Regions from separate parts of the Candidatus Pantoea communis genome, predicted to be linked through region 3. Evidence: predicted binding sites of a transcription regulator. Region 3 holds the regulator's gene; each other region holds the start of a gene.

Region 1 (7,798 bases), on a different contig from region 3:
TTTTTCTCCTGGAGCGCCGAATGCTAGATAAAACTGACCGCACTTTGCTGGCGATACTGCAACAGGATTGCACATTATCACTGCAGGCCTTGGCGGATGCGGTGAATCTCACTACCACGCCGTGCTGGAAACGCCTGAAAAAGCTGGAAGATGATGGCATTATTCGTGCGCGCGTGGCTTTGCTGGATGGGGAGAAGATGGGCCTTTCTCTCACCGCTTTCATGTTTGTCAAAACACAACAGCACAGCAGCGACTGGTTTCAGCAATTTGTTGCCGTGGTACAGCAGATGCCTGAAGTGATGGCATTCTATCGCATGGCCGGAGAGTACGATTATCTGCTGCGCATCCAGGTGGCCGATATGAAAAGTTACGATGCATTTTATAAACGTCTGGTGAATGGCGTGCCAGGCCTGATTGATGTGACCTCCAGTTTCGCCATGGAAGAGATTAAATACACCACCGCGTTGCCGGTAGCGCCCTGAACGGGCACATAAAGAGAGCGTCTTGTGCGATTATTCAGCCAATTAAGTTGGTATTTCCTGCGCGAGTGGCGGCGATATCTGGGTGCCGTCAGCTTGCTGATTGTGATTGCGTTATTGCAACTGCTGCCGCCGCATGTGGTCGGCGTGATTGTTGATGGCGTGACGCAACACACTTTAAGTAGCGGCAAAATTTTCATGTGGATCGGCGTGATGCTGGTGACGGCAGTCATCGTCTATCTATTGCGCTATGTCTGGCGCGTGCTGCTGTTCGGTGCGTCCTACCAGCTCGCGGTTGAATTACGCGAAGATTTCTATCGCCAGCTGAGTCGCCAGCATCCGGCGTTCTACTTGCGTCATCGCACTGGTGATTTGATTGCACGCGCCACCAATGATGTGGATCGCGTGGTGTTTGCCGCCGGTGAGGGCGTCCTGACGCTAGTGGATTCGCTGGTGATGGGCTTAGTGGTGCTGGTGGTGATGAGCGTGCAAATCAGCTGGGAGCTGACGCTGCTGGCGCTAATCCCGATGCCGCTGATGGCGATTGCCATTCAGAAAGATGGTTCTCGTCTGCACCAGCGCTTCAAAGTGGCCCAGGCCGCGTTCTCCAGCCTGAACGACCAAACACAGGAGAGCCTCACCAGCATTCGCATGATCAAAGCCTTTGGCCTGGAGGATCATCAATCGCAACAGTTTGCTGACATTGCGCGCGACACCGGCAAGAAAAACCTGCATGTGGCGCGAGTTGATGCACGTTTCGATCCCATCATTTACATCGCCGTGGGTTTCTCTAACCTGCTGGCGATTGCGGGTGGTGGCTGGATGGTGTGGCACGGTAGTTTGACGCTGGGTCAGCTCACCAGCTTCGTGATGTATCTGGGACTGATGATTTGGCCGATGCTGGCGCTGGCGTGGATGATCAACATCGTTGAACGTGGGAGCGCGGCATGGAGCCGTATTCGCGCGCTGTTGGCGGAAGCGCCGGCGGTGGAGGATGGGCAGAAAGTCCTGCCCGCCGACGCTGGAGATTTACAGGTCGCCATTCGTGAATTCCATTATCCCGCCAACGCAGGCGCGGCGCTGAGCCATGTTAATTTTCAACTGAAACCGGGGCAAATGTTGGGGCTGTGCGGTCCAACAGGCTGTGGTAAAAGCACGCTGTTGAGTCTGATTCAACGTCATTTCGACATCGACCAGGGTGACATTCGCTACCATAACCTGCCGCTAACGCAGCTGCGACTTGATAGCTGGCGCAGTCGGCTGGCGGTGGTGAGCCAGACGCCATTTTTGTTCTCCGATACCGTGGCCAATAACCTGGCACTGGGGCGTCCGAATGCGTCTCAGGAAGAAATTGAGCGTGTGGCGCGCATGGCCTGTGTACACGATGACATTCTGCGTCTGCCGCAGGGCTATGACACTGAAGTGGGTGAGCGCGGTGTGATGCTTTCTGGCGGTCAAAAACAGCGTATTGCCATTGCCCGCGCGCTGTTGCTGAATGCGGAAATCCTGATCCTCGACGATGCACTATCCGCGGTGGACGGTCGCACAGAGCATGAAATTCTGCACAACCTGCGGCAGTGGGGCAAAGGCCGCACATTGATCATCAGTGCGCATCGTTTATCGGCGTTGACCGAGGCCAGTGAAATTCTGGTGCTGCAACAAGGTGCGGTGACTCAGCGCGGCGATCATGACTGCCTGCTAGCGAAAGAGGGATGGTATCGCGATATGTACCGCTATCAGCAACTCGAAGCGGCGCTGGATGAAGATGAAATCGCAGAGGAGGCGAATCATGGCTAAATCGCAACGTTTGTGGCCAACCCTGAAACGCCTGCTGTCATACGGTAAACCCTGGCGAAAATCGTTGTGGCTGGCGGTTGGCATGCTCTGGATCGCGGCGGCGGCAGAAGTCACCGGTCCGGTGCTGGTGAGCTACTTCATTGATAATTTGGTGGCGAAACACCAAATGCCTTGGGCCATCGCCATCGGGCTGCTGGTGTGCTTTATTTTGCTGCAACTGCTGGCTGCGGGTTTGCACTATTTCCAGGCGCTGCTGTTTAACCGCGCGGCGATTGGTGTGGTGCAGCAGTTACGCGTGGACGTGATGAACGCGGCGCTACGTCAGCCGCTTAGTGCCTTCGATACCCAGCCGGTGGGGCAGATTATTTCGCGCGTCACCAACGATACTGAAGTGATTAAAGATCTCTACGTCACGGTAGTAGCCACCGTGCTGCGCAGTGCGGCACTGATTGGCGCAATGCTGGTGGCGATGTTCTCGCTCGACTGGCGCATGGCGCTGGTGGCGATTGTCATCTTCCCGCTGGTACTCACGGTGATGCTGATTTATCAGCGTTACAGCACGCCGATTGCACGTCGTGTGCGTAGCTATCTGGCGGATATCAATAATGGTTTCAATGAAGTGATCAACGGCATGAGCGTGATCCAGCAGTTTCGCCAGCAGGCGCGCTTTGGTGAACGCATGGGCGAGGCCAGCCGCTCACACTATCTGGCGCGCATGGAAACTCTGCGACTGGACGGTTTCTTGTTGCGTCCGCTGTTGAGTCTATTTTCGGCGGTGATTCTCTGTGGGCTGCTTATGCTGTTCAGCTTTGCCACGCCCGGGGTGTTTGAGGTTGGCGTGCTTTACGCCTTCATTACCTATCTGGGACGCCTGAATGAACCGTTGATTGAGCTCACCACGCAGCAATCGATGCTGCAGCAGGCGGTGGTTTCGGGCGAGCGTATCTTCGAACTGATGGATGCCACACAACAGGGCTACGGTGGCGATAATCAGCCGTTGGCTTCTGGGCGCATTGCCTTGCACGATGTCAGTTTTGCCTACCGCGATGATCGGGATGTGCTGAGCCACATTAGTCTGGAGGTTCCGGCGCGCGGTTTTGTGGCGCTGGTGGGGCATACAGGCAGTGGCAAAAGTACGCTGGCGAATTTACTGATGGGATATTACCCGGTGACACGCGGTAGCATCGAGCTGGATGGTCGCCCCTTACCGCAGTTGACGCATGAAGCGTTGCGGCAAAGCGTCGCGATGGTGCAGCAGGATCCGGTGGTGCTGGCTGATACCTTGTTAGCCAACGTGCGGCTGGGACGCGATATCCCGGAAGAGCAGGTGTGGCAGGCACTGGAAAAAGTGCAGCTCGCCCCGCTGGCACGATCGATGTCAGAGGGCATTCATACGCGGCTGGGTGAACAAGGCAACAATCTGTCGGTCGGGCAAAAACAGTTGCTGGCGCTGGCGCGAGTGCTGGTTTCGCTGCCACAAATTTTGATTCTTGATGAAGCGACTGCCAACATCGATTCCGGTACCGAGCAGGCGATTCAGCATGCGCTGCGTGCACTACGCCAGCACAGCACGCTGGTGGTGATTGCGCACCGTCTTTCTACCATCACTGAAGCGGATCAGATTCTGGTGTTGCACCGTGGTCAGGTTGCCGAGCGGGGCACGCATGCACAGTTGCTGGCTCAACAGGGGCGTTACTGGCAGATGTATCAGCTACAGCAGGCGGGTGATGAACTCGCGGCGAGCATACCCGCGCAAGCAGAAGGGTGAATTGCACCTTTTTTGCGCAGATTTATCGGATTGTTCTGTATTGATGCACTTCTTTGAGGCTTAAAGCACCAAAGGGGTGCAATATTGCAACACCTTTCTTTTGTCCTGTTTCCAAACTGAGCCACCCATCACATAACGAAGTGCGATACAGCGCGTCCAGACCACTGACTGCTCACCTTTTTTCATTTATGGCACAGCGTTTGCTTATATCTCCTCGTGTCCGCGAGACTCACTCAATTTATTATCTGGAGGGGAACGTATGAAGCTGGTTACCGTGGTAATCAAACCATTTAAGCTGGAGGACGTGCGTGAAGCTTTATCCTCCATTGGCATTCAGGGACTGACTGTTACCGAAGTGAAGGGGTTTGGTCGCCAGAAAGGTCACGCAGAGCTTTACCGCGGTGCCGAGTACAGCGTGAACTTCCTGCCAAAAGTTAAAATTGATATCGCGATTGCGGACGATCAACTCGATGAAGTGGTGGATGTCATCAGCAAAGCCGCTTACACCGGCAAAATTGGCGACGGCAAAATCTTCGTCGCAGAACTGCAGCGCGTTATTCGTATTCGTACCGGCGAGACCGACGAAGCAGCACTGTAACTGGGGCTCTGAATTGTGATGGGATGGAAAGAAATGAATAAAATGATGACTAAGTTGGGCCTCACCAGCCTGGCACTGTTACCGTCTCTGGCCATGGCGGCAGCACCTGCCGTTGCGGACAAAGCGGATAACGCCTTTATGATGATCTGTACCGCTCTGGTACTGTTTATGACGATTCCGGGCATCGCCCTGTTTTACGGCGGTTTGATTCGCGGTAAAAACGTCCTGTCGATGCTGACCCAGGTTGCCGTGACCTTCGCATTAGTCTGCGTGCTGTGGGTGATTTACGGTTATTCACTGGCCTTCAGCGAGGGCAACGCCTTCTTCGGTAACTTCCAGTGGGCGATGCTGAAAAATATCGAGCTGAAAGCGGTGATGGGCAGCTTCTATCAGTATATTCACGTCGCGTTCCAGGCTTCCTTCGCCTGTATCACCGTGGGCCTGATTGTGGGCGCGATTGCTGAACGTATTCGCTTCTCAGCAGTACTGATTTTTGTGGTGGTCTGGTTGACGCTCTCTTATCTGCCAATCGCACACATGGTGTGGGCTGGCGGTCTGCTGGCGCAAGACGGCGCGCTGGACTTCGCTGGCGGTACCGTTGTTCATATCAACGCAGCCGTTGCGGGTCTGGTGGGTGCTTATCTGGTGGGCAAACGTGCTGGCTTCGGTAAAGAAGCGTTCAAGCCGCACAACCTGCCAATGGTCTTCACCGGTACTGCGATTCTGTATGTGGGCTGGTTCGGTTTCAACGCCGGTTCTGCTTCTTCAGCTAACGAAATCGCAGCATTGGCCTTCCTGAATACTGTTGTGGCGACTGCAGGTGCGGTGCTGTCATGGGTGTTCGGTGAGTGGGCAATGCGTGGCAAACCTTCTCTGCTGGGTGCGTGTTCTGGCTTTATCGCCGGTTTGGTTGCTATCACCCCGGCTTGTGGTTATGTCGGTGTCGGCGGCGCGCTGATTATCGGTCTGGCCGGTGGCCTGGCAGGTATCTGGGGTGTGACCACCCTGAAGAAATGGCTGCGTGTGGATGACCCGTGTGATGTGTTCGGTGTGCACGGCGTGTGCGGTATCCTGGGTTGTATTCTGACCGGTGTGTTCGCCTCCTCTTCACTGGGCGGCGTGGGCTACGCAGAAGGCGTGACCATGGGCCATCAGGTTTGGGTTCAGCTCTTCAGCTGCGGCGTGACCATTGTCTGGTCAGGTGTTGTCGCCTTCATCGGCTTCAAACTGGCGGATATGATCGTTGGCCTGCGTGTTCCAGAAGATCAGGAACGTGAAGGTCTGGATGTGAACAGCCACGGCGAGAACGCTTACAACCAGTAAGAAATGCGCGGTAGAAGAGCAGTGCGCTAAAATTATAAAAAGACGAGGGGGCGATAATATCGCCCCTTTTTTTATGCGTCGCGTTGGCGCATGACGCCTTCCTGAACGGTGGTTGCGACCAGTGTCCCATCCTGCGTGTAGAACTCCCCACGTACAAACCCACGTGCACCTGAAGCTGAGGTGCTCACCACGCTGTATAGCAACCACTCTGAGAGGTCGAACGGGCGGTGGAACCACATGGAGTGGTCAATCGTCGCCACCTGCATGTCAGGCTCTAAAAATCCTTTACCGTGCGGCTGTAGTGCCACAGGCAGGAAGTTGAGATCCGAGGCGTAACCCAGCAGGTATTGATGAATGCGGCGATCGTCCGGCAGCTTGCCGTTGGCACGAATCCACACCTGGCGCATCGGCTCATCAACACGGCCCTTGAGCGGGTTATGGATTTGCACCGGCCGGATATCCAGTGGACGTTCAGCGAGAAACTTTTCTTTGAGTTTGAGCGGCAAATGGGCTGCCAGTTTTTGTGCCAGGTCCTGCTCCGAGGGGAGATTGTCCGGGCCTGGCACCGACGGCATGCTGTTCTGGTGCTCAAATCCGCTTTCGGGTGCCTGGAATGAGGCTGTCATGTAGAAAATGGGGTGACCATTTTGCACCGCGCTGACACGACGCGCGCTGAAGCTTTTGCCATCGCGCAGGGTTTCGACATCGTAAATGATGGCTTTTTCGCTATCACCAGGACGCAGGAAGTAACTGTGGAACGAGTGGATGATGCGCTCTTCCGGCACGGTTTGTTTTGCTGCGTATAACGCCTGACCGACGACCTGGCCGCCAAACACCTGGCGCAGGCCGAGATCTTCACTTTGGCCGCGAAACAGGCCTTCTTCGAGTTTTTCGAGATCGAGTAAATTAAGCAGGTTTTGCAGTGCCTGGCTCATAGCAGATTCCTCTGGGGGGCAATCGCGTCAGTGTGAAAGATCCGACCAGTTTCCGTCAATGATTTTGCCGTGATTTCAGCGAGCTGGCAGCGCTTTTGGGCGCAATCCGGTTTTTTGTGCCAGAATTAAGGGCATTCGGCGGTTGAAAAGCTACCCGACAATTTGTCCGCCGACAATCATAGTGTTCATAAGGAGACGACATCGATGAAACTCTGGCACGTTATTAGCGGTGTGACGCTGGCGGCAGCATTGGCTGGCTGTGCCGATCACAGTAAGCCGGTAGCCACCCCAACGCTGGGCTCCGCCGTTGCGGGGCAGCAGGCTGCGATTACGCAGCCTAATGTTAGTGGTTCGGTGTACATTCGTCAGCGCATTGCGTTGCCGCCGGATGCGGTGCTGACCGTTACGCTGTCCGACGCTTCACTGGCCGATGCACCATCGAAAGTGCTGGCGCAGCATGTGGTGCGCACTGAAGGGAAACAGGCGCCGTTCCAGTTTGTGCTGCCGTTTAACCCGGCCGATATTCAGCCGAATGCGCGTATTCTGTTAAGTGCGGCTATCGCTATTGATGGCAAACTGGCGTTCATTACCGATACTGTGAAGCCGGTGATTAATCAGGGCGGTACGAAAGCGGAACTGCTGTTGGTGCCTGTGACCAATATGGCGATGCAGACCACGCCAGGCGCGGCGACGACAGTGCCGTCAACGTCGCCAACGCAGGTGGTGCCTTCTGCTTCGGTGCCTGCGCCGACGAGTATGTGAAAATCACTCGGTGCTAGTCTGGGCGCACTGCCTGGGAAGCATGTAAAAAACTGGGACGGGGGAGTGTACGGGTAGGCAACACTGTTGCGTAAAGTCGCTGTCTCGTCCCTGATCGCTCGGCACACGCCATCCCTGG
Region 2 (7,798 bases), on a different contig from region 3:
TTACCCGATTGAAAAACCGCTCAGCGGCGCATTTCAGCACCTAAACTAAGTGCTGGTTGAGGACTGACTAAGGAATTTACAGAATGAGTGATGTATCTGAAAAGAAAGAGTACAGCTTCAACAAAAACTACCCGCGTGACCTGATTGGTTATGCTAACCATCCGCCGCACGCGCAGTGGCCGGGCAACGCCAAAGTGGCGGTGCAGTTTGTCCTCAATTACGAGGAAGGCGCAGAAAACAATGTGCTGCACGGCGATGCAGGATCTGAACAATTCCTGTCCGATATCATTGGCGCCGCCAGTTACGCCGACCGCCATATGTCGATGGATTCTCTCTATGAATACGGTTCGCGCGCAGGCTTTTGGCGCATTCACAACGAGTTCCAGAAGCGCGGATTGCCATTAACGGTTTTCGGCGTGGCGATGGCGCTGGCGCGTCATCCGGAGATTGTGGACGCCATCAAAGTCGCGGATTACGACGTAGTCAGCCATGGCTGGCGCTGGATCCATTATCAGTCGATGGATGCTAAAACTGAACGCCAGCATATGCAGCAGGCGGTGGATGTGCTGCGCGATTTGTTTGGTAAAGCACCCACCGGCTGGTACACCGGCCGCGACAGCCCGAATACGCGCCGCTTAGTGGTGGAGAACGGTGGCTTCAGTTATGACAGTGATTATTACGGCGACGATCTTCCGTTCTGGACGCAGGTGACGTGCCAGGATGGCACGGTGAAACCGCATCTGATCATTCCTTATACGCTGGAATGTAACGATATGCGCTTCGCCTCGCCACAGGGTTTTAATACCGCCGAGCAGTTCTTTGTCTATCTGCGTGACACCTTTGATGTGTTGTATGAAGAGGGCGACACCGCGCCGAAGATGATGTCGATTGGCATGCACTGTCGACTGCTGGGCCGCCCGGGCAAATTCCGTGCCTTGCAGCGTTTCCTTGACCATATCCAGCAGCATGAGAATGTGTGGGTTTGTACGCGCCAGCAAATCGCTGATCACTGGATGGAGACGCACCCGGCTCCTGCTGTTTAACGACCAGCGATACTCCGCGCCGACACATTTGGCCGGTACGACATGAACTGTCGTACCGGCCCTGACCACGCGAGTTAAGTCTTACTGACGAGCGCCGGTTTACCCCGCTAGCTCATTAAACTCACCTGCGCCGCGACAATCCGCCACCCATAAGGCATGCGCACCCATGTTTGCTGCTGGCGACCCATCTTCTCCACGCCTTCACGCGTAAACTCAGTACTGCACACCGCGTAGTCATCTCCAAAGGTGGTGATCACCGTATTACGTAGCGTGCGCGCCAATCCCTTCGATGGACGGGCAGCGCGAAATGCACGGATCTCATCAATGCCATACAGATTTTCCCCTGCGCCCAAACGCACGGTGCGATCGTCGTGCCAAAACAATTCATCCAGCACATCAACATTGTTGCTGATCAGCGCTTCTTCATAGCGATAAAACGCAGCGGTCACCTCAGCCAGCACAGCAGGACGATCAATATGTTCAGGTGTCATGGTTACGCATCCATCAGGGTAGTTTGTGGCAGGGTCAACCCTTGCTGCTGCAGTGCCCAGGCGGCGCGCAGTGCAAGATGTTCTTTAAACGGTGCTGCGATTAACTGTAAGCCAATCGGTAATCCGCTGGCAGTTTGCAAAGGCACGGTACAGACCGGCAAGCCGAGGAAGGAAATTGGCTGCGTTAACATGCCCATACTGGCGCGCGTCGGCAAATCCTGGCCGTTAATATGAATCGTCTCTTGCCCAATGGTGGTCGCGGTGCAAGGGGTCGCCGGCGCAATCAGGACATCGAATTGTTCAAACAGCGGTAACACCTGCTGTTGGAAATGACGGCGGAAGCGCTGCGCCTGCACATACCACGCGGAAGGCAGCATCGCTCCGGCCAGCAGACGCTCGCGAGAGTTCGGTTCGAATTGCTCGGGCATATTGCGCAAAGCGGGCAGATAGTGATTGCCGCCTTCTGAGGCGGTGAGGATAAAGGCCGCTGAACGGGCAATTTCCGCGTTGGCTAACGTGACGGCTTCGCTGGCATCCAGCGCTTGTGCCACCACTTGCACGGCGGCACGCGCTTCTTCGCTGCACCAGGTCGAAAAGAAACCACCCAACACTGCGCTACGTATGCCTTCTGCGCCTTTTACTAATCCGTCACTGGCCGGTTCCTTCGCCTGCGCAGCCTGGAAAGCATCGCTGGCATCGTGACCTTGCAGCGCATCGTACACCAGACTCAAATCTTCTACCGAGCGAGCAAACGGACCGATATGATCGAGGCTGGCGACAAAAGGATGGCTGCCACTGCGCGATAAGCGACCAAAGGTCGGTTTGAGTCCATAGATACCGCACAACGAGGCCGGCACGCGGATCGAACCATTGGTATCGGTGCCCAGTGAGAAGTGCACTAAGCCTGACGCGACAGCCGCCGCCGAGCCGCCTGAGGAACCACCGGCCACGCGGCTCAAATCGCGTGGATTATGGGTCGGGCCATAATGGGTGTTTTCGGTGGTAAAGCCGTAAGCGTAGGCATCCATATTCAGCATGCCGGAGAGCAGTGCACCGGACTGACGCAGTCGACTCACCGCCCACGCATCTTCGCGGGCCGCTGCACGTTCACTGAATAAGCTGGCACCAGCAAGGGTGCTGTGACCGGCGACATCAAACAGGTTTTTAACCGCATAAGGAATACCCGCCAGCACAGGCAATACTTCACCGCGCTGGCGTTGCAAATCGACCTGATCCGCCTCGCGCAACATACGCTGACCGGTGACTTCGGTCCACGCATTGAGTGCAGGATTGTGCTCTTCAATGGCGTTCAACGTCTGTTGCGCCACTTCACGGGCGCTAATATCACCTTGATTCAGCGCATGATTGAGCGCTTTGATGGATAACGATGCCAGTTTCATGGATGAAACACTCCTGCCACTTCCAGCCGGTCATCCAGCGGGAAAGCCATGAGCGGTTCAGCCATGGCGGCGATGCGATTGAACTGCACCAGCAATTCAGCGCGACGTGCTTCGTCCAGCTCCAGAGCCAGAATCTGTTCCATTTGAGCGATATAAGCCGCCCAGTCCGGTTGCGAATGCATGATGGTTTCCTTTAAAAGCCGGCTGCGCTGCCGTTGCTACGTGGATCGAAGGCACCTTCCAGCATGCCGTTATTGTGTCTGACGATGGCGCCAGCGTGGCCGACGACTTCGCTGAAATCAGGCAACAGCTCAACGTCATGGCCGAGTTCGCGCAACTGCTGCACCGTTTCTGCTGACATGCGCGCTTCGAGTTTGAGAGAGTCAGAGGATTGTCCCCAGGTTCGCCCCAGCAACCAGCGCGGTGCACTGACCGCCTGTTGTAGTGGCTGTCCCTGAATCACGTGGCGGGTAAAAATCGCCGCCTGCGTTTGTGGTTGGCCATCGCCCCCCATTGATCCGTAAACCATCGTGCGGCCATCTTTCAGGCGCGCAGCCGCTGGATTTAAGGTATGGAACGGTTGTTTACCGGGTTCCAGCGCCAGCAGATGGCCCGGTTGCAGGCTAAAGGCTGCACCGCGGTTTTGCCAGGTAATGCCTGTACCCGGTAACACGACGCCGCTGCCAAATTCGTGATAAATGCTCTGGATAAAGGAAACGGCCAGCCCGCTGCTGTCCATCACCCCCATCCATACGGTATCGCCAGGACCTCGCCCGGTTCCCCACGGCGCGGCTTGTTGGTCATTAATTTGCGTTGCCAGTGTGGCAAGATGATCGGCGTTCAGTAGGTCTTGCACATTGAAGTCGATATGGCGCGGATCGGTGATGTGTTCGTCGCGCAAGGCAAAGGCTTTTTTGGTGGCCTCAACAATGCGGTGCACAGTTTGTGCCTCATCCGCCTCTGCCATGTTCAACCGGTCGGTGATGCCCAGAATGGCCAGCGATACCAAACCTTGCGTCGGTGGCGTCATATTCCAGATGTCGCCCTCGCTGTGTGCCAGATGTAGCGGCGTGCAGCGGCGCGCGTGCTGTTTCTGAAGATCTTCCAGGGTGATCGGCATGCCCAGCGCGGTCATTTCACGTGCCAGATGGTGGGCCAGTTCGCCGCGATAGAAACTCTCCAGACCCTGTTCACTCAACACGCTAAGTGTATTGGCAAGCGCGGGCTGGGTAAAACGGCTACCGGCACCAGGCACGGTGCCGTCAGGCAAGAAGGTCGCAGCGAAGCCGGGTTGATCAAGCAATTCATGTTGCTTTGCGGCAGTGGCGGCAGCCTGCGATGCGGTAACAGGAATGCCATCGGCAGCATAGCGAATGGCGTCACGCAGCAAACGGGCTAACGGCAACGGCGCAGAACCTAGCTCTTCAGCTAGCGTTAACGCCTCCTGCCAGCCACTCACCGTGCCTGCTACGGTGAGCGCTGCTTTAGGACCGCGATGCGGAATATGGCTTTCGCCGTGATAGAAGTCGAGGTGGGCGAGTGAGCCTGCTGCGCCACTGGCATCGATAGCGATAGGATCGCCATTGGGCGGCACGACTAACCAAAAGCCATCGCCACCCAAGCCGTTCATGTGCGGGTAGACAACCGCGATAGTGGCCGCTGCCGCTACCATCGCTTCAATCGCGTTGCCGCCTTCGCGTAAAACCGCCAGTGCGCTTTCACTGGCGAGATGATGTGGGGTGACGGCCATACCGAGCGGGGCCATGTTGCTCTGTATCATAGTGAACTCATCATCATTGATTCTTTTGTAGGGGGATTGGGTTAGTGGTCGCCGTAATGGGAGCCCCTACAAATCCGTGAGGTGATCAAAGCAAGAGCTGTTCCAGTTTTGGTCGGACATCAATGTGGATCGATTTGTGCTAGCTTGTGATGAAACGAAAGTTACAGGACCAATGATGAAACAGCTTGATGAACGCCTTCGCAGTCACTATCCGCAACTGTCGCCGCAGGAGCAGCGTATTGCCGATTTTGTGTTTGACCATTTTGATGACCTGATCAGCTACAACAGCGCCGAGCTGGCGCGGCTGAGCGGGGTATCGAAGGCGACAGTCAGCCGCCTGTTTAAACGTCTGGGCTATGAGAAATACAAGGACATGCGTGATGAGCTGCGTACGCTGCGTCAGAGCGGGATGCCCCTCACCGACAATCGCGATGCAGTGCAGGGCAATACCTTACTGTCGCGTCATTACAAGCAGGAGATGGCCAACCTGACGCAGTGGGTGAACAGCATCGACCCGCAGCAGTTTGGCAAAGTGATTCAGGCGCTGGGTGCTGCAAAGCGGGTGTTTATTATCGGCATGCGTAACGCCTATCCGGTGGCATTGCACCTGCGTCAGCAGCTGATGCAGGCGCGTCCGCAGGTACATGTGTTACCACAACCCGGCCAGACGCTGGGCGAGGAGCTGGTGGATATCACAACGGAAGATATTGTGGTCGTGATGGCCTTCCGCCGCCGTCCACGCATCATCCGCCCGCTGATGCAGCAGCTACAGCAGAGCAACATCCCGGTGCTGGCGCTGTGCGAGCCGCAGGCACAGGGCATTATCACCCTGGCACACTGGCAGCTGTGCGCGCCGCTCGATAGCGTCTCCGCCTTTGATAGCTATGCCTCGGCGATGAGTCTGATCAACCTGCTGGCAAATGCACTGCTGCATGAAATGCTGTCGCAAGGCCGTCAGCGTATTCATCAAATTGCCGATCTTTATCAGCAACTGGATGAACTGGAACACCGATAGTGGGCACCACTTTGGTGCTTTGCACCTTTTTTGATCGGATTTTAATACGGGCGCAATGCCCGTTTTTATCGCCTTAAACTCCGTGTTTATTCGTTTTTCTTCCCTTTGCGCCCCACACCCTGCGGTTGGCACATTAGTTGCAAATCGTTTTATCAAGAATCTTTTGTTTCACGATAAACTCACCGGGGTGCATAATGAAAAAAGTTTTACTGGCAGTCGCAGGCGCAGCATTGCTGATGGCTCAGGTCGGCAGTGCGATGGCCGATCAGCTACAAGACATTCAGAAGCGTGGCGTCATCCGCATTGCGGTGCCGCAGGACTTCCCGCCGTTTGGTTCAGTCGGTACCGATTTACAGCCACAAGGCTATGACATCGACATGGCCAAGTATCTGGCGAAGCAGATGAAACTGAAGTTGCAGCTCGTCCCGGTCTCCAGCGCCAACCGCGTGCCTTATCTGCAAACCGATAAAGTGGATCTGGTGATCTCCAGCATGGGCAAAAACGCCGAACGCGAGAAAGTGATCGATTTCAGCCGTGCCTATGCGCCGTTCTTCCTCGGCGTATTTGGTCCAAAAGGCGAGCCACTGAAAGATGCGGCGGCATTGAGCGGCAAATCAATTGGTGTGACGCGCGGTGCAGTGGAGGACATGGTGTTGAGCGATGTGGCGCCAAAAGATGCGCAGGTGAAGCGTTATGAAGATAACAACACCACGCTGTCAGCTTACCTGTCAGGTCAGGTGCAGTATGTCGCGACCGGTAACCTCGTGGTGGCTGCCATTGCGCGCCAGAACGCAGAAAAAGCGCCGGTGCCGCAGTTCATGCTAAAAGATTCACCGTGCTTTATCGGCCTGAAGAAAGATGAGCCAGCGCTGAAAGACAAAGTGAACGTGTTGATTGAGCAGGGCATTAAAGACGGCACGCTGAACAAGCTGTCAGAAGAGTGGCTGAAAGCCCCACTGCCAGCTAACCTCGGCGCATAACGCAATGATTGGGCAACTCAATTTTGCAGATCTCTGGCCGCACTGGCCAGAGTTACTGGCAGGGCTGTGGGTCACGATTCAGATAACGGTGCTGGCCACCGTCGGCGGGGTGAGCCTGGGGATTCTCGGCGCGGCACTGCGCAGTGGCAAACCGAGCTGGGCGAGTCGCATCTGGGGCGTTTATGTCGAACTGATCCGTAATACGCCATTCGTGGTACAGCTGTTTTTTATCGTCTTTGGTTTGCCCAATCTTGGTCTGAAACTGACGGCGGGCGAAGCAGCGCTGCTGGCGATGTTGATTAACCTTGGCGCGTACAGCACTGAAATTATCCGCGCCGGGATTCAGGTGACGCCGAAAGGGCAGTGGGAAGCGGGCCGTGTGCTGGGGTTGACCCGCACGCAGACTTTTATCCGCGTGGTTCTGCCGCCGTCGCTGCAACGTATTTATCCGGCGCTAGTCAGCCAATGCATCATTGTGATGCTGGGTTCATCGGTGGTGTCGCAGGTGTCGTACGAAGAGCTGACCTTCGCCGCCAATCTGATTCAGTCACGCACTTTCTTGAGTTTTGAAGTCTATCTGGTGACCACGTTGATCTACCTGGCGTTGTCGATTGCCATGCGACAGCTGCTGCTGGCGATGGGGCGTAAATGGTTTGGAGCGCAGCCCGCATGACAACCTTTACTGACTGGGACATCCTTCGCAACCTGCTGCTGGCGGCGCGCTGGACGATTTTACTGTCGCTGGTGGCCTTTTTTGGCGGCACGCTGGTGACCTTACCGCTGCTGTTTTTACGCCTGCTGAAGCGCCCATGGTTGACGCGCCTGATTCGCTGCTACACCGAACTGTTTCAGGGCACGCCGTTGTTGATGCAGCTGTTCCTCGCCTTCTTTGGCGTCGGGCTGTTTGGCATTGATGTGGCGCCCTGGACCGCCGCTTCGCTGGCATTAACTTTCTACACCAGCGCATTTTTGGTGGATATCTGGCACGGCAGTATTCGTGCGCTGCCGAAGGGCCAGTGGGAAGCATCGCGTTGCCTCGGACTGACTTTTGGTCAAACGCTGTTTCGCGTGGTGGCACCGCAGGCGATT
Region 3 (7,798 bases):
ATTAAGGACGGACTGACCATGTCACATCAGCAACCGGTTTTTGATTACCAACAGGCAGGTAAAGCGGTACTGCGCATCGAACGCGAAGGGCTGGAGCAGCTCGATCAGTATATTAATGCCGACTTCAGCCGCGCCTGCGAAATGATCATTGCCTGCCGTGGAAAAGTGGTGGTGATGGGCATGGGCAAATCCGGTCATATTGGTGCAAAAATGGCAGCGACTTTTGCCAGTACCGGCACGTCCTCGTTCTTTGTTCATCCTGGCGAAGCGAGCCATGGTGACCTCGGCATGGTGACAGCAAACGACGTGGTGATCGCTATCTCTAATAGTGGCGAATCGAACGAAATTCTGGCGCTCATCCCGGTCCTCAAGCGACAGAAAGTGCCGTTGATTTGCCTCACCAGCCGTCCGGAGAGTGCCATGGGGCGTGCCGCTGACGTGCATTTATGCGTTAAGGTTCCACAGGAAGCGTGCCCGCTCGGTCTGGCACCGACCTCCAGTACTACCGCCACGCTGGTGATGGGCGATGCGCTGGCAGTTGCCCTGCTGGAAGCACGCGGCTTTACTCAGGAAGACTTCGCGCTCTCGCATCCCGGTGGCGCACTGGGCCGCAAACTGCTGCTACACGTGAGCGATATTATGCACAGTGGTGACGAGATCCCACACGTCAGCCGCGATGCGTCGCTGCGGGATGCGTTGCTGGAAATTACGCGCAAAAACCTCGGCCTGACGGTGATTGTTGACGACCTGATGAAAATCGAAGGCATTTTCACTGATGGCGACTTACGCCGCATCTTTGATATGGGTATCGATTTCCAGTCAGCCAGCATTCAGGATGTGATGACGCGCGGCGGGATTCGCGTGCGCCCAAATATGCTGGCTGTCGACGCACTGAATCTGATGCAAAACAAAAACATCACTGCGGTGTTGGTCGCCGATGACGATCGTCTGCTCGGTGTGGTACATATGCATGACATGCTGCGCGCTGGCGTAGTTTGAACAGGAACAAATAATGAGTGTTGAAACCACGATGATCGATACCTGCTATGGCCCGGTGAGTGCCGATGTAATGGCTCGGGCGGCGCGGATTCGCCTGCTGATTTGCGATGTCGACGGTGTGATGTCTGACGGCGTGATTTACATGGGCAACAACGGCGAAGAATTGAAAGCCTTTAACGTCCGTGATGGCTATGGTATTCGCTGCCTGCTGACCTCTGATATCGAAGTGGCTATTATTACTGGCCGCAAAGCGAAGCTGCTGGAAGATCGTTGCCAGACGCTCGGCATTACGCATCTTTATCAGGGACAATCAGATAAGCTTTTGGCGTGGCGTGAACTCCTGGATAAACTGTCATTATCTGCTGAGCAAGTGGCTTATATCGGCGATGATTTGATCGACTGGCCTGTGATGGCGGAGGCCGGTTTGAGTGTGGCTGTCGCCGATGCCCACCCCGTGTTATTACCTCGTGCACACTACGTCACCCGTATTGCCGGTGGCCGTGGTGCGGTACGTGAACTCTGCGATCTGATTTTGATGGCGCAGAACAAATTTGAGGATGCCAAAGGGCAATCAGTATGAGTAAGAGCAGGCGTTGGATAACGCTGATTTTGGCCTTGATTGCCCTGGTGCTGATCGGCTGGAATCTCACCAACCAGGACGATAGCGAAGCGCCGGTGGCGACCAATAGCCAGGAGCCAACCTATACCAGCGAGAAGTCCCATTCTGTGGTGTACAACCCCACGGGCGCGCTGGCGTACAAACTGATCTCGGATAAAGTGACTTACTTTGCGGCAGATGAGGTGAGCTGGTTCGATAATCCGGTTGCAACCACGTATGATGAAAATAAAGTGCCCACCTGGACAATACGTGCCGATAAGGCAAAGCTGACCAAAGATCGTATGCTGTATCTATATGGTCACGTCGAAGTGAATACCCTGACCCAGGATTCTCAACTTGAGCGCATTATTACCGATACGGCTCAGGTTAATCTGGTCACCCAGGATGTGACATCTGACGATCAAGTCACCCTATTTGGCCGCAGTTTTAATTCCACTGGCATGAAGATGCGCGGCAATTTACGAACCAAGAATGCCCAGCTGCTTGAAAAGGTCAAAACTTCCTATGAAATCCAAAATGAACAAAAACAGCCTTAAGTTGTTGTTGGTGAGCGCCTTACTGGCGACCAGCCTGCCCGCGCTGGCCCTGACGGGAGACTCTGACAAACCCGTTAATATTGATTCGGTGAATCAGGCGCTGGATCTGCAAGGCAACGTGGCGACCTTTACCGGCAATGTCATTGTGACCCAGGGTTCAATCAAAATCACCGCTGACAAAGTGGTGGTCACACGTCCAGGTGGCGACAGTAAAAAAACTATCGTGGATGCCTACGGCGCTCCCGCCACTTTCTACCAGATGCAGGATAACGGCAAACCCGTGCAGGGCCACGCCTCAAAACTGCATTATGAGCTGGCGAACGATTTCGTTGAACTGACGGGCAATGCCTTCATTCAGCAGCTGGACAGCAACATCAAAGGCGATCGCATCACTTACCTGGTGAAAGAGCAGAAAATGCAGGCCTTTAGCCAGGGCGAAAGCAAACGCGTCACCACCGTACTGGTGCCGTCGCAGCTGCAGGACAAAAACGGCTCGTCCACGAGCCCTAAAAAGAGTAACTGATCGCTATGGCCACATTAGTCGCTGAAAACCTGGCGAAAGCCTATAAAGGCCGCCGCGTGGTGGAAGATGTCAGCCTGCAGGTAAAATCTGGCGAGATTGTCGGCCTGCTGGGTCCAAACGGTGCCGGCAAGACCACCACATTCTATATGGTTGTCGGGATTGTGCCGCGTGATGCAGGCCGCATCGTGATCGATGACGAAGATATCAGTATTTTGCCGCTGCATGCGCGAGCGCGCCGTGGTATTGGCTATCTGCCGCAGGAAGCGTCAATCTTCCGCCGTCTAAGCGTGTTCGACAATCTGATGGCGGTGTTGCAAATCCGCGATGATTTAACGGAAGAGCAGCGTCAGGATCGTGCCAATGAGTTGATGGAAGAGTTTCACATTGAGCATCTGCGTGACAGCATGGGGCAGGCGCTTTCCGGTGGTGAACGCCGCCGTGTTGAAATCGCTCGCGCTCTGGCAGCCAACCCCAAATTTATCCTGCTGGATGAACCTTTTGCCGGTGTTGACCCGATCTCAGTCATCGATATCAAAAAAATCATCGAACACCTACGCGACAGCGGTCTTGGCGTGTTGATCACCGATCACAACGTGCGTGAAACGCTTGCGGTGTGCGAACGTGCTTACATCGTGAGCCAGGGACATCTGATCGCGCATGGCACGCCGGATGAAATTCTTGCAGATGAGCAGGTTAAACGGGTTTATTTGGGCGAAGAGTTCAGACTCTGATAAGGTGTCGTTATTCACGACATTTGCTTAGGAAATTCAAGCAGAATTATGAAGCAAGGTTTGCAACTCAGGCTCAGCCAACAGCTGGCGATGACCCCACAGTTGCAGCAGGCCATTCGTCTGCTGCAACTCTCTACGCTTGAACTCCAGCAGGAACTGCAACTGGCGCTGGAAAGCAATCCGCTGCTTGAGCAAACCGATCTGCATGAAGAAGTCGATTCACGTGAGCATCAGGAGAGCGACTCGTTAGACACACGTGAAGCCCTCGAACAGAAAGAGATGCCCGAGGAGCTTCCACTCGACGCCACCTGGGATGAAATCTACACCGCGGGAACGCCTTCTGGCACGGGTACCGATTACCAGGATGATGAGCTGCCGGTTTATCAAGGCGAAACCACCCAGTCACTGCAGGACTACCTGATGTGGCAAGTGGAGCTCACGCCGTTTACGGATACCGACCGCGCGATTGCCACTTCAATTGTCGACGCCATTGATGATACCGGCTATCTCACCGTTTCCGTCCAGGACATCTGCGACAGCATTGGTGATGAAGAGCTGACGCTGGAAGAGGTTGAAGCGGTGCTGAAGCGTGTTCAGCGCTTTGATCCTGTCGGTGTCGGTGCACGTGATCTACGTGACTGCTTGCTGGTGCAACTTTCACAATATGCTGCCGATGCGCCAATGCTGGCAGAAGCGCGGTTGATCGTCAGTGAACATCTGGATCTGCTGGCCAACCACGATTTTCGCAGCCTGATGCGTGTAACACGCCTCAAGGAAGAAGTGCTGAAAGACGCGATGCTGCTGATTCAGTCACTCGATCCCCGTCCCGGCCAATCGATCAACACCAGCGAACCCGAGTATGTGATTCCTGATGTACTGGTGCGTAAAACCAGTAAGCGCTGGACCGTTGAATTGAATTCAGACAGCTTGCCGCGCCTGAAGATCAATCAACATTACGCCGCGATGGGCGGTTCCGCACGTAACGACAGCGACAGCCAATTCATTCGCAGTAATTTGCAGGAAGCCAAATGGCTGATTAAAAGCCTCGAAAGCCGCAACGACACACTGCTCAAAGTGACGCGTTGTATTGTCGAGCAGCAGCAGGCGTTCTTTGAACAGGGCGAGGAATACATGCGGCCGATGGTGCTGGCAGATATCGCCCAGGCCGTGGACATGCATGAATCCACCATTTCCCGTGTGACCACGCAAAAGTATCTGCACAGCCCGCGTGGCATCTTTGAATTAAAATATTTTTTCTCCAGCCATGTGAATACCGAAGGCGGTGGCGAAGCCTCTTCCACGGCGATCCGTGCCCTGGTGAAGAAATTGATCTCCGCGGAAAACCCCGCAAAACCCTTGAGCGACAGCAAACTCACCTCCATGTTATCCGATCAGGGCATCATGGTGGCGCGACGTACGGTTGCTAAATATCGCGAGTCTTTATCTATACCGCCATCAAACCAGCGTAAGCAGTTGGTTTGACCGAACGAAGAAGGAAGACCTATGCAGCTAAATCTGACCGGACTGAATGTTGAAATCACTGAACCGCTGCGCGAATTTGTAAATAGCAAATTTGCCAAACTGGAACACTACTTTGATCGTATCAATCAGGTTTATATTGTTCTGAAAGTGGAGAAGGTGACGCAGATTGCGGAAGCAACACTGCACGTCAACGGCGGAGAGCTGCACGCCACAGGGGAAGCGGAAGACATGTACGCGGCCATCGACGGGTTAATCGACAAGCTTTCCCGTCAGCTGACCAAACACAAAGACAAACTGAAAAAACACTAACCTTCATGCTTGCAGAGTGCTGACTGGTTCGGCACTCTGAGCGCAAATGGGGCGGGTTAACCGCCCCGTTTTGTCATCTGTGCAAGCGCCAACGGGAGACTCGCCATTGTGCTATGAATGGCGTTAACCTTGCGGCTATGTGAACTCGCAAGTGAAACGATGATGAACAACGATCTGACACTGGAATTGAGCTCGGTCCTCTCACTGGACTGTACCCGTAGCGGCGTACACTGCCAGAGTAAAAAACGCGCGCTGGAAATTATCAGCGAGCTGGCAGCGAAGCAGCTCAATCTGCCGCACCAGACACTTTTTGAAGCCATCCTGACCCGTGAACGCATGGGCAGTACTGGCATTGGCAACGGCATCGCTATTCCTCATGGCAAGCTGGAGGAGGATACGCTACGCGCCGTTGGCGTGTTTATCAGCCTCGACCAGCCGATTGCCTTTGATGCCGTGGACAACCAACCGGTTGACCTGCTGTTTGCTCTGCTGGTGCCTGCAGACCAGTGCAAAACCCATTTGCATACACTGTCGCTGGTCGCGAAACGTCTGGCGGACAAAACCGTCTGCCGCCGTTTGCGCGCGGCACAGAGTGATGAAGAGCTCTATGCCATTATCACAGAAGCTCAGGAAGAACACTCTTAAGCGACAGACACATTGACCGGCGTGTTCGCCGGTTTAAAACGGGAGAAATGTGATGGTGCTGATGATCGTTAGCGGTCGGTCAGGCTCAGGAAAATCGGTCGCACTGCGTGCCCTGGAAGACATGGGATTTTACTGTGTCGATAACCTGCCGGTGGTACTGCTGCCGGAATTAGCGAACACCTTAACGGAACGCAATATCTCGGCGGCCGTCAGCATTGATGTGCGCAACATGCCTGAATCGCCAGAAGTGTTTGAAACCGCGCTCAACAATCTGCCGGATTCGTTTTCACCACAGTTACTGTTCCTGGACGCCGATCGCAACACGCTGATACGGCGTTACAGTGATACACGCCGTCTGCATCCGCTCTCGAGCAAGAATCTGTCGTTGGAAAGCGCGATTGATGAAGAGAGTGATCTGCTGGAGCCTTTGCGTTCGCGCGCCGACCTGATCATCGATACGTCCGAAATGTCGGTTCATGAGTTGGCTGAAATGCTGCGCACGCGCCTGCTGGGCAAACGTGAGCGTGAGCTGACCATGGTGTTTGAGTCCTTCGGCTTCAAACACGGCATTCCCATTGATGCCGATTACGTCTTCGATGTGCGTTTCCTGCCAAACCCGCACTGGGATCCCAAGCTGCGTCCGATGACCGGGCTTGATCGTCCTGTTGCGGCTTTCCTCGACCGCCACACTGAAGTACATAACTTCATTTACCAGACGCGCAGCTATCTGGAGCTGTGGTTGCCGATGCTGGAAACCAACAACCGCAGCTACCTAACGGTCGCGATTGGCTGTACCGGTGGTAAACATCGTTCGGTTTACATCGCCGAACAGCTGGCAGATTACTTCCGTTCACGCGGCAAAAATGTGCAGTCTCGTCATCGCACTCTGGAAAAACGTAAATCATGACCGTGAAGCAAGTCGTTGAGATTCGCAATAAGCTGGGCATGCATGCGCGCCCAGCAATGAAACTGTTCGAGTTGGTGCAGAGTTTTGACGCAGAAGTGCTGCTGCGAAATGAAGCCGGTACGGAAGCCGAAGCCAGCAGCGTGATTGCGCTGTTGATGCTCGACTCCGCGAAAGGCGGCCATATCGAGATTGAAGCCAGCGGCCCGCAGGAAGTCGAGGCGCTGGCTGCGGTGATTGAGCTGTTTGAAGCTGGGTTTGACGAAGACTAATTGCTGTTAATGCAATTTGTAGCGAACGAGGAAACCTTCCCCACCTAACTGACGCATCTGGCGCATTATCCACTGCTGGCGCATTCGTATATATCCGGAAGGTGCATCAGCGCGGAAGCGAATCGGGTTTGGAAGTACTGCCGCCAGCAGCGCCGCTTCAGAAATCGTCAGACGACTGGCTGGTTTGTGGAAATAGCGCTGTGAAGCCTCTTCCACACCAAACACGCCGTTGCCAAACTCAGCAATATTCAAATATACCGTCAGAATGCGACGCTTCGTCCACACCGTTTCGATCCCCACGGTTAAACCGGCTTCCAGCCCTTTTCGCACCCAGCTGCGGCCATCCCATAAGAACAGGTTTTTTGCGGTCTGCTGCGACAGTGTTGAGGCACCACGCATCTGTTCTGAGCCATCGTTATCCAGTACTTTTTGTATCGCATCGACATCAAAGCCCCAGTGCTCCGGAAATTTTTGATCTTCAGAAGCGATCACGGCCAGCGCCATCCACGGAGAAATCTCATCCATGCTGACCCAATCGGAGTGCGCCACATAGTCGAACCGACCACTGAACCAGGCACCCAGTTGACGCTCCACCATCACCGCGGAAAACGGCACGGGTAAAAAGGCAAAGATCACGATGCCTGCCAGCCAAATTCCCAACCACGCCAGCAGCACTTTAGCAATCAGCACTTTAAGGCGTTGCCCCATTTTCCCTTTACTCTTACTCATGCAATTTTCTCTTACCTGTTCCCTGCATTAATCAATCACCCCGGTCACA
Region 4 (7,798 bases), on a different contig from region 3:
GCAGTGTGTTCATGATCGCCAGCGTTTCCGGACGCACCCCGACAAACACCGCCTGCCAGCCCGCGGTGAATTGCGGATAGCTTAAGGCGATATCCAGTTGATCACAGATACGCGCCGCAAACTCGGGATCGCTGATCTCACCACGTTCGTGTTTCTCGAACGCCTCATCCATCTGGAAGCGACTTTGTAAGGTCGCCAGCGGCACACGTCCCAGGTCACTCCAGACGCCGAGCACGCGATTAAAATCGATATCAACAATCACATTGCCTAAATCAAAGATGTACAGCATGACGCCTCTCCTTCTATTCCCTGGATCATTCACTTTAGCGGCAAAAAGCATGACTGAACAGGTACGATGAGGGGGAAATAAGCGTTCTGGAATCGGGGACAACTTTCACAAAGCGAGCGTTGCAGCGGGTTGCAGGCACAAAAAAGCCCCGCGATGCGGGGCTTAAATATCAGACTGTTTCGCTTACTCTTTACCGCCGCGAGACGCACGCTTACGGTCGTTCTCGGTCAGGTGACGTTTACGAATACGGACTGACTGCGGAGTCACTTCTACCAGTTCGTCATCATCGATGAACTCGATAGCCTGCTCCAGCGTCATTTTCTGCGGTGGAACCAGAGTGGTCGCTTCATCAGTACCTGACGCACGCATGTTGGTCAGTTTCTTACCGGTCAGGCAGTTAACTGTCAGGTCGTTAGAACGGCTGTGAATACCGATGATCTGGCCTTCATAAACCTCAGCACCGTGACCCAGGAACAGCTTACCGCGATCCTGCAGGCTGAACAGTGCGAATGCGACTGCTTTACCCTGGCCGTTAGAGATCAGTACACCGTTCTGACGCTGGCCCACATCGCCTGGACGCACATCGTCGTAGTGGCTGAAGGTGGAGTACAGCAGGCCAGTACCTGAAGTCATGGTCATGAATTCGTTACGGAAGCCGATCAGGCCGCGGCTTGGGATCATGTAGTCGAGACGTACACGGCCTTTGCCATCTGGATCCATATTTTTCAGATCGCCTTTACGCTCACCCATCGCCTGCATCACAGAACCCTGGTGGGTTTCTTCGATGTCGAGGGTCACGTTTTCGAATGGCTCTTGTTTACGGCCTTCGAATTCGCGGAAGATAACTTTCGGACGGGATACCGCCAGTTCGAAACCTTCACGACGCATGTTCTCGATCAGAACAGACAAGTGCAGCTCACCACGACCAGACACACGGAATGCGTCTGAATCTTCGGTTTCTTCAACACGCAGTGCCACGTTGTGCACCAGCTCTTTGTTCAGACGCTCCAGGATCTGGCGCGAAGTCACATACTTACCTTCTTTACCGCAGAAAGGTGAAGTGTTGACGTTAAAGAACATGGTTACGGTTGGCTCATCAACGCTCAGGGCTGGCAGCGCTTCAACCTTCTGCGTGTCGCAGATGGTGTCAGAGATGTTCAGCTCGCCCAGACCGGTCACAGCGATGATATCGCCTGCTTCAGCCTCGGCACTCTCGATACGTTCCAGACCCAAGTGGCCCAGTACTTTACCGACTTTACCGTTACGGGTTTTGCCTTCGCTATCAATGATAGTGACTTGCTGGTTCGGCTTGATTTTACCGCGCTTGATGCGGCCAATGCCGATAACGCCCAGGTAGTTGTTGTAGTCCAGCTGCGAGATCTGCATCTGCAGTGGGGCTTCAACTTCAACCTGTGGTGGAGAAACACGATCCACAATCGCCTGGTACAGCGGGGTCATGTCGTCTGCCATGTCGTTGTGATCCAGACCGGCGATACCATTCAGCGCTGACGCATAAATGATAGGGAAGTCCAGCTGCTCGTCAGTCGCGTCGAGGTTAACGAACAGGTCAAACACCTGATCAACAACCCAATCAGGACGCGCGCCCGGACGGTCAACTTTGTTGATGACTACAATCGGCTTCAAACCATGAGCAAAGGCTTTTTTGGTTACGAAGCGGGTTTGCGGCATAGGGCCATCCATCGCATCTACAACCAGCAGCACCGAATCCACCATGGACATAACACGTTCCACTTCACCACCGAAGTCGGCGTGTCCTGGTGTATCAACGATGTTGATACGGTAGTCGTTCCATTTGATGGCGGTGTTTTTTGCGAGGATGGTAATCCCACGCTCTTTCTCCAAATCGTTGGAGTCCATTACGCGCTCAGTCGCTTCGGTACGAGCATCAAACGTACCAGACTGTTGTAACAGCTTGTCAACCAGGGTGGTCTTACCATGGTCAACGTGCGCGATGATGGCGATGTTACGCAAATTTTCGATCACAGCTTTGCCTCAGGCATTATAGAAATAACGCGGTATTGTACACGGATTAAGCGAAAGACTGAACATGATCACAGTATTCCCTTAAAGTTTATCTTAGTGCTGTTTTTTAGCACCAATAACGGTGCATTAATCTGCACTGCAATGGGGTTTTGCACCTTTTTGGGGCGAAAATTGATCTATGAAGCACCAAATTAGTGCGCATCATCCATACTGGTGCAGTGACCGACTCACGAAAGAGCGCGTCACAGCGCCATTTTTACCATTGTAATAAAGTTGGCACAGAATTCGCTTTATATCTTTCAAGCGAAAACGACAGTTATACAACGGTTGAAAAGAGCTTGCCGAGATCTTGGTTAGGGGTGGTCAGTAAGCGTGACACATTCCAGGCAACGAAGTTCTCTCACCATGACGATTATGACCATTTCCAGGAGAGTTTAAGTATGTCCGCTGAACACGTCCTCTCGATGATGAACGAGCACGAAGTTAAGTTTGTTGACCTGCGTTTTACCGATACCAAAGGTAAAGAACAGCACGTTACTATCCCTGCTCACCAGGTTAACGCTGACTTCTTCGAAGAAGGCAAAATGTTCGATGGCTCATCCATCGGTGGCTGGAAAGGCATTAACGAATCAGACATGGTGCTGATGCCGGATGCGACCACTGCAGTTATGGATCCTTTCTTCGAAGATCCAACGCTGATCATCCGTTGTGACATCCTCGAGCCAGGCACGCTGCAGGGCTACGACCGTGACCCACGCTCCATTGCTAAACGTGCAGAAGAGTTCCTGCGTTCTTCAGGCATCGCGGATACCGTGCTGTTTGGACCAGAGCCAGAGTTCTTCCTGTTCGATGACATCCGTTTCGGTTCTTCTACTTCAGGTTCACACGTGGCTATCGATGATATCGAAGCGGCATGGAACACCGGTAAAGAATACGAAGGCGGTAACAAAGGTCACCGTCCAGGTCTGAAAGGCGGTTACTTCCCGGTTCCACCAGTCGATTCATCTCAGGACATCCGTTCTGCTATGTGTCTGACCATGGAGCAGATGGGCCTGGTGGTTGAAGCTCACCACCACGAAGTTGCTACTGCTGGTCAGAACGAAGTGGCTACCCGCTTCAACACCATGACCAAAAAAGCTGACGAAATTCAGATCTACAAATACGTGGTGCACAACGTTGCTCACGCGTACGGCAAAACTGCAACCTTCATGCCTAAGCCAATGTTCGGCGATAACGGTTCTGGTATGCACTGCCACATGTCCCTGTCAAAAGGCGGCGTGAACCTGTTCTCTGGCGACAAGTACGGCGGCCTGTCTGAAACTGCTCTGTTCTACATCGGCGGTATCATCAAGCACGCTAAAGCGATCAACGCCCTGGCTAACCCAACCACCAACTCTTACAAGCGTCTGGTCCCGGGTTACGAAGCACCTGTTATGCTGGCTTACTCAGCACGTAACCGTTCAGCTTCAATTCGTATCCCAGTGGTTGCGAGCCCGAAAGCACGTCGTATCGAAGCACGCTTCCCGGATCCAGCGGCTAACCCATACCTGGCCTTCACCGCGCTGCTGATGGCGGGTCTTGATGGTGTTATCAACAAGATCCACCCTGGCGATGCGATGGACAAAAACCTGTATGACCTGCCACCGGAAGAAGAAGCTGAGATTCCAAAAGTTGCAGGTTCTCTGGAAGAAGCACTGAACGCACTGAACGAAGACCGCGAGTTCCTGACCCGTGGCGGCGTGTTCACTGATGACGCTATCGACGCGTATATCGAACTGCGTAAGCCAGAAGTTGACCGCGTGCGCATGACTCCGCACCCAGTTGAGTTCGAACTGTACTACAGCGTTTAATTTAAAAAATTTCAGCGCATTTCACGCCGCTGATTGGCGGCGTAAATAACCTGAACGTTTTTTTGTTGCCGTGGAAACTTTAGCCCATCTCCGGATGGGCTTTTTTCACCGCGAATTCATCGTTCGAATGATAGTTTTCAGTCCCAAAAGGCTATAATGCACTAAATTAGTGCAGAGGAACGCTGTATGGCAACTGGCACATTGCCCGACGCGGGGCAGATTCTTAACTCTCTAATCAACAGTATTTTGCTGGTCGATAACGATCTGGTTATCCATTATGCCAACCCGGCAGCGCAGCAATTACTGGCACAAAGCTCACGCAAATTGTTCGGCACGCCATTACCGGAATTAACCGGCTATTTTTCGCTGAATATTGAGGTGATGAGCGAGAGTCTTGGAGCAGGCCAGGGCTTTACCGACAGCGAAGTGACGTTAGTGGTCGATGGCCGCGCGCACATTATGTCGCTGACCGCACAGCGTCTACCCGATGGTCTTATCCTGCTGGAAATGGCGCCGATGGATAATCAACGCCGTCTCAGCCAGGAACAGCTGCAACATGCTCAGCAGGTCGCTGCACGTGATTTAGTGCGCGGACTGGCGCATGAAATTAAAAACCCGCTCGGAGGTTTACGCGGCGCCGCGCAGTTATTAACGCGTGCTCTGCCCGATCCTTCGCTGCATGAATATACCCGGATTATTATCGAACAGGCGGACCGCCTGCGTAATCTGGTTGATCGTTTACTGGGGCCCCAACAGCCCGGTATGCACGTCACACAAAGCATTCATCAGGTGGCGGAGCGCGTGGTGAATCTGGTCTCGATGGAGCTGCCGGACAATGTCTCGCTGGTGCGTGATTACGACCCGAGCCTGCCCGAGCTGCCACACGATCCCGATCAGATTGAGCAGGTGCTACTCAACGTAGTGCGTAATGCGTTGCAGGCGCTGGGTGACGAAGGTGGCACTATCGTGATCCGCACCCGTACCGCGTTCCAGCTGACGCTGCACGGCACCCGTTATCGCCTGGTGGCACGTATTGATATCGAAGATGATGGCCCTGGGATTCCTGCTCAGCTACAGGACACGCTGTTCTATCCGATGGTGAGTGGTCGAGAAGGAGGCACCGGTTTAGGTCTCTCCATCGCCCGCAGCCTGATCGATCAGCATTCAGGAAAAATAGAATTTAACAGTTGGCCAGGACATACCGAATTCTCGGTTTACCTGCCTATTCGCCAGTGAGGTTTCTATGCAACGAGGGATAGTCTGGATCGTCGATGACGATAGCTCCATCCGCTGGGTGCTTGAACGTGCGCTCACTGGAGCCGGTTTGAGCTGCGCGACATTTGACAGCGGCAATGAGGTGCTGGATGCACTCTCAAGTAAAACCCCAGATGTATTGTTATCGGATATTCGCATGCCGGGCATGGATGGACTGGCGCTGCTGAAACAAATTAAACAGCGTCACCCAATGCTACCGGTCATCATAATGACCGCGCATTCGGATCTTGATGCCGCCGTCAGCGCATATCAACAAGGCGCGTTCGATTATCTGCCCAAGCCGTTTGATATTGATGAAGCGGTCGCGCTGGTTGAACGTGCGATCAGTCACTATCAGGAACAGCAGCAGCCGCGTAATCAGCCGGTAAGCGGCCCGACAACCGACATCATTGGCGAAGCGCCAGCGATGCAGGATGTGTTCCGTATTATTGGCCGTTTGTCGCGCTCTTCCATCAGCGTGCTGATTAATGGTGAATCCGGTACCGGTAAAGAACTGGTGGCGCATGCGCTGCATCGTCACAGCCCGCGTGCCAAATCACCGTTTATCGCGCTGAATATGGCGGCAATCCCAAAAGACCTGATCGAATCCGAATTGTTCGGGCATGAGAAAGGGGCCTTTACCGGGGCGAATCAGATCCGTCAGGGCCGTTTTGAACAGGCCGATGGGGGCACGCTGTTTCTTGATGAAATAGGTGATATGCCGCTCGACGTGCAAACCCGCTTGCTGCGCGTGTTGGCCGATGGCCAGTTCTATCGCGTGGGCGGCTACGCACCGGTGAAAGTGGATGTGCGTATTATCGCGGCAACCCACCAAAACCTTGAGTTGCGCGTGCAGGAAGGCAAGTTCCGTGAGGATCTGTTCCATCGCCTGAACGTGATTCGCGTGCACTTACCGCCGCTGCGTGAGCGTCGTGAAGATATCCCACGTCTGGCGCGCTACTTCCTGCAAGTCGCCGCGCGTGAGTTGGGCGTCGAAGCGAAGATTCTGCATCCGGAAACCGAAACCGCGCTGACGCGCCTGCATTGGTCCGGTAACGTACGCCAGCTGGAAAATACCTGCCGCTGGTTAACCGTGATGGCTGCAGGCCAGGAAGTACTGATTCAGGATCTGCCGCCGGAGCTGTTTGAGTCGAGCACGCCGGACAATCCAGTGCAGTCTCTGCCGGATAGCTGGGCCACCTTGCTGGCACAATGGGCGGACCGCGCGCTGCGTTCCGGTCATCAAAACCTGCTCTCTGAAGCGCAGCCGGAGATGGAGCGCACGCTGCTCACCACCGCCCTGCGTCACACTCAGGGACACAAGCAGGAAGCCGCACGTTTATTGGGTTGGGGTCGTAATACCCTGACGCGTAAACTGAAAGAGCTCGGAATGGAATAAGTGAGAATCAGGGGAGCGCGATGCTCCCCTGATTTTTATATCACCCGCGAGAATTGCTGCATGCGAGCCTTTTGGCGCAGATAACGATCGAAGCACATGCAGATGTTACGAATCAGTAAACGCCCAATTCCTGTGACATGCAGACTACGCCCACGCCGTTCCAGCAAACCATCCGCCATCAAAGGCGCCAGTAAAGCTAAATCTTCCGCAAAATAGGTTTCGAAGGTGATCGGCCACTGCGCTTCAATCGCCGCGAAATCTAATGAGAAATGACAAATCAGCGTTTTGATGACATCACGGCGCAGACAGTCATCGTCGCTTAGTGTCAAACCACGCCATAGCGCGTTCCCGCTCTGCTCCACGCTGGCATAGTATTCTTTCAATTCTTTTTGGTTCTGAGCATAACTGTCTCCCAGCATACTGATCGCTGAGACGCCAAATCCCACCAGCTCAGTCTCGCCTTGCGTGGTGTACCCCTGAAAATTGCGGTGCAGTTCACCCGCACGTTGCGCAATGGCCAGCTCATCATCCGGTTTGGCAAAGTGATCCATCCCGATGAACCGATAGCCTGCATCCGTTAAGGTGCCAATGGTTTGCTGCAGGATTTGCAGCTTCTGTTCCGCACCGGGCAGCTCTTCATCTTTGATTTTGCGTTGTGCAGCAAACAGCGTCGGCATGTGCGCGTAATTGAATACGCTGAGACGATCGGGATTAAGCGCGATGACTCGCTGTAAGGTGAAGGCAAAGCTTTCGGGCGTCTGGAGCGGCAGGCCGTAAATCAGATCCAGGCTGACTGAGCGGAATCCTCGCGCACGCGCGCGCTCGACCAGCCCGAAGATAGTCTCTTCATCCTGCACGCGATTGACACGCTCCTGCACCGCCTTATTGAAGTCCTGCACACCCATACTCAGGCGATTAAAACCTTCAGCACGCAGATGATCGATCATCGCCAGCTCAATTTCGCGTGGATCGACTTCGATCGACATCTCAACGTCATCAGCA

The links. Region 3 encodes sigma-54, which starts transcription at its own class of promoters, with help from an activator protein. Its sites were predicted from a motif close to GTTGGCACANNTTTCGCTNT; they were not measured.
Region 1: a site for sigma-54 is predicted at 4,232-4,251, ahead of glnK (P-II family nitrogen regulator). Genes of this name have one in related genera too.
Region 2: a site for sigma-54 is predicted at 4,802-4,821, ahead of F3J37_RS12125 (gamma-glutamyltransferase family protein). Genes of this name have one in related genera too.
Region 4: a site for sigma-54 is predicted at 2,566-2,585, ahead of glnA (glutamate--ammonia ligase). Genes of this name have one in related genera too.

What each region holds. Positions count from the first base shown of each region.
Region 1 is NZ_VWXC01000008.1:175,486-183,283, forward strand. It holds gene F3J37_RS12850 (Lrp/AsnC family transcriptional regulator) at 21-482, shown strand; gene F3J37_RS12855 (SmdA family multidrug ABC transporter permease/ATP-binding protein) at 507-2,276, shown strand; gene F3J37_RS12860 (SmdB family multidrug efflux ABC transporter permease/ATP-binding protein) at 2,269-4,044, shown strand; gene glnK (P-II family nitrogen regulator) at 4,304-4,642, shown strand; gene amtB (ammonium transporter AmtB) at 4,676-5,965, shown strand; gene tesB (acyl-CoA thioesterase II) at 6,037-6,900, opposite strand; gene F3J37_RS12880 (YbaY family lipoprotein) at 7,105-7,662, shown strand.
Region 2 is NZ_VWXC01000008.1:14,621-22,418, forward strand. It holds gene hpxA (allantoin racemase) at 1-49, shown strand, start outside; gene puuE (allantoinase PuuE) at 84-1,043, shown strand; gene hpxZ (oxalurate catabolism protein HpxZ) at 1,151-1,534, opposite strand; gene F3J37_RS12115 (AtzE family amidohydrolase) at 1,537-2,934, opposite strand; gene hpxX (oxalurate catabolism protein HpxX) at 2,931-3,116, opposite strand; gene F3J37_RS12125 (gamma-glutamyltransferase family protein) at 3,128-4,714, opposite strand; gene hpxU (MurR/RpiR family transcriptional regulator HpxU) at 4,890-5,729, shown strand; gene F3J37_RS12135 (transporter substrate-binding domain-containing protein) at 5,924-6,709, shown strand; gene F3J37_RS12140 (amino acid ABC transporter permease) at 6,714-7,382, shown strand; gene F3J37_RS12145 (amino acid ABC transporter permease) at 7,379-7,798, shown strand, end outside.
Region 3 is NZ_VWXC01000028.1:11,691-19,488, reverse strand. It holds gene F3J37_RS25115 (calcium/sodium antiporter) at 1-5, shown strand, start outside; gene kdsD (arabinose-5-phosphate isomerase KdsD) at 19-999, shown strand; gene kdsC (3-deoxy-manno-octulosonate-8-phosphatase KdsC) at 1,013-1,579, shown strand; gene lptC (LPS export ABC transporter periplasmic protein LptC) at 1,576-2,154, shown strand; gene lptA (lipopolysaccharide ABC transporter substrate-binding protein LptA) at 2,123-2,677, shown strand; gene lptB (LPS export ABC transporter ATP-binding protein) at 2,683-3,408, shown strand; gene rpoN (RNA polymerase factor sigma-54) at 3,457-4,890, shown strand; gene hpf (ribosome hibernation promoting factor) at 4,912-5,199, shown strand; gene ptsN (PTS IIA-like nitrogen regulatory protein PtsN) at 5,362-5,844, shown strand; gene rapZ (RNase adapter RapZ) at 5,897-6,751, shown strand; gene npr (PTS phosphocarrier protein NPr) at 6,748-7,020, shown strand; gene mtgA (monofunctional biosynthetic peptidoglycan transglycosylase) at 7,027-7,749, opposite strand.
Region 4 is NZ_VWXC01000018.1:100,252-108,049, forward strand. It holds gene yihX (glucose-1-phosphatase) at 1-289, opposite strand, end outside; gene typA (ribosome-dependent GTPase TypA) at 473-2,293, opposite strand; gene glnA (glutamate--ammonia ligase) at 2,734-4,143, shown strand; gene glnL (nitrogen regulation protein NR(II)) at 4,330-5,379, shown strand; gene glnG (nitrogen regulation protein NR(I)) at 5,387-6,796, shown strand; gene hemN (oxygen-independent coproporphyrinogen III oxidase) at 6,832-7,798, opposite strand, start outside.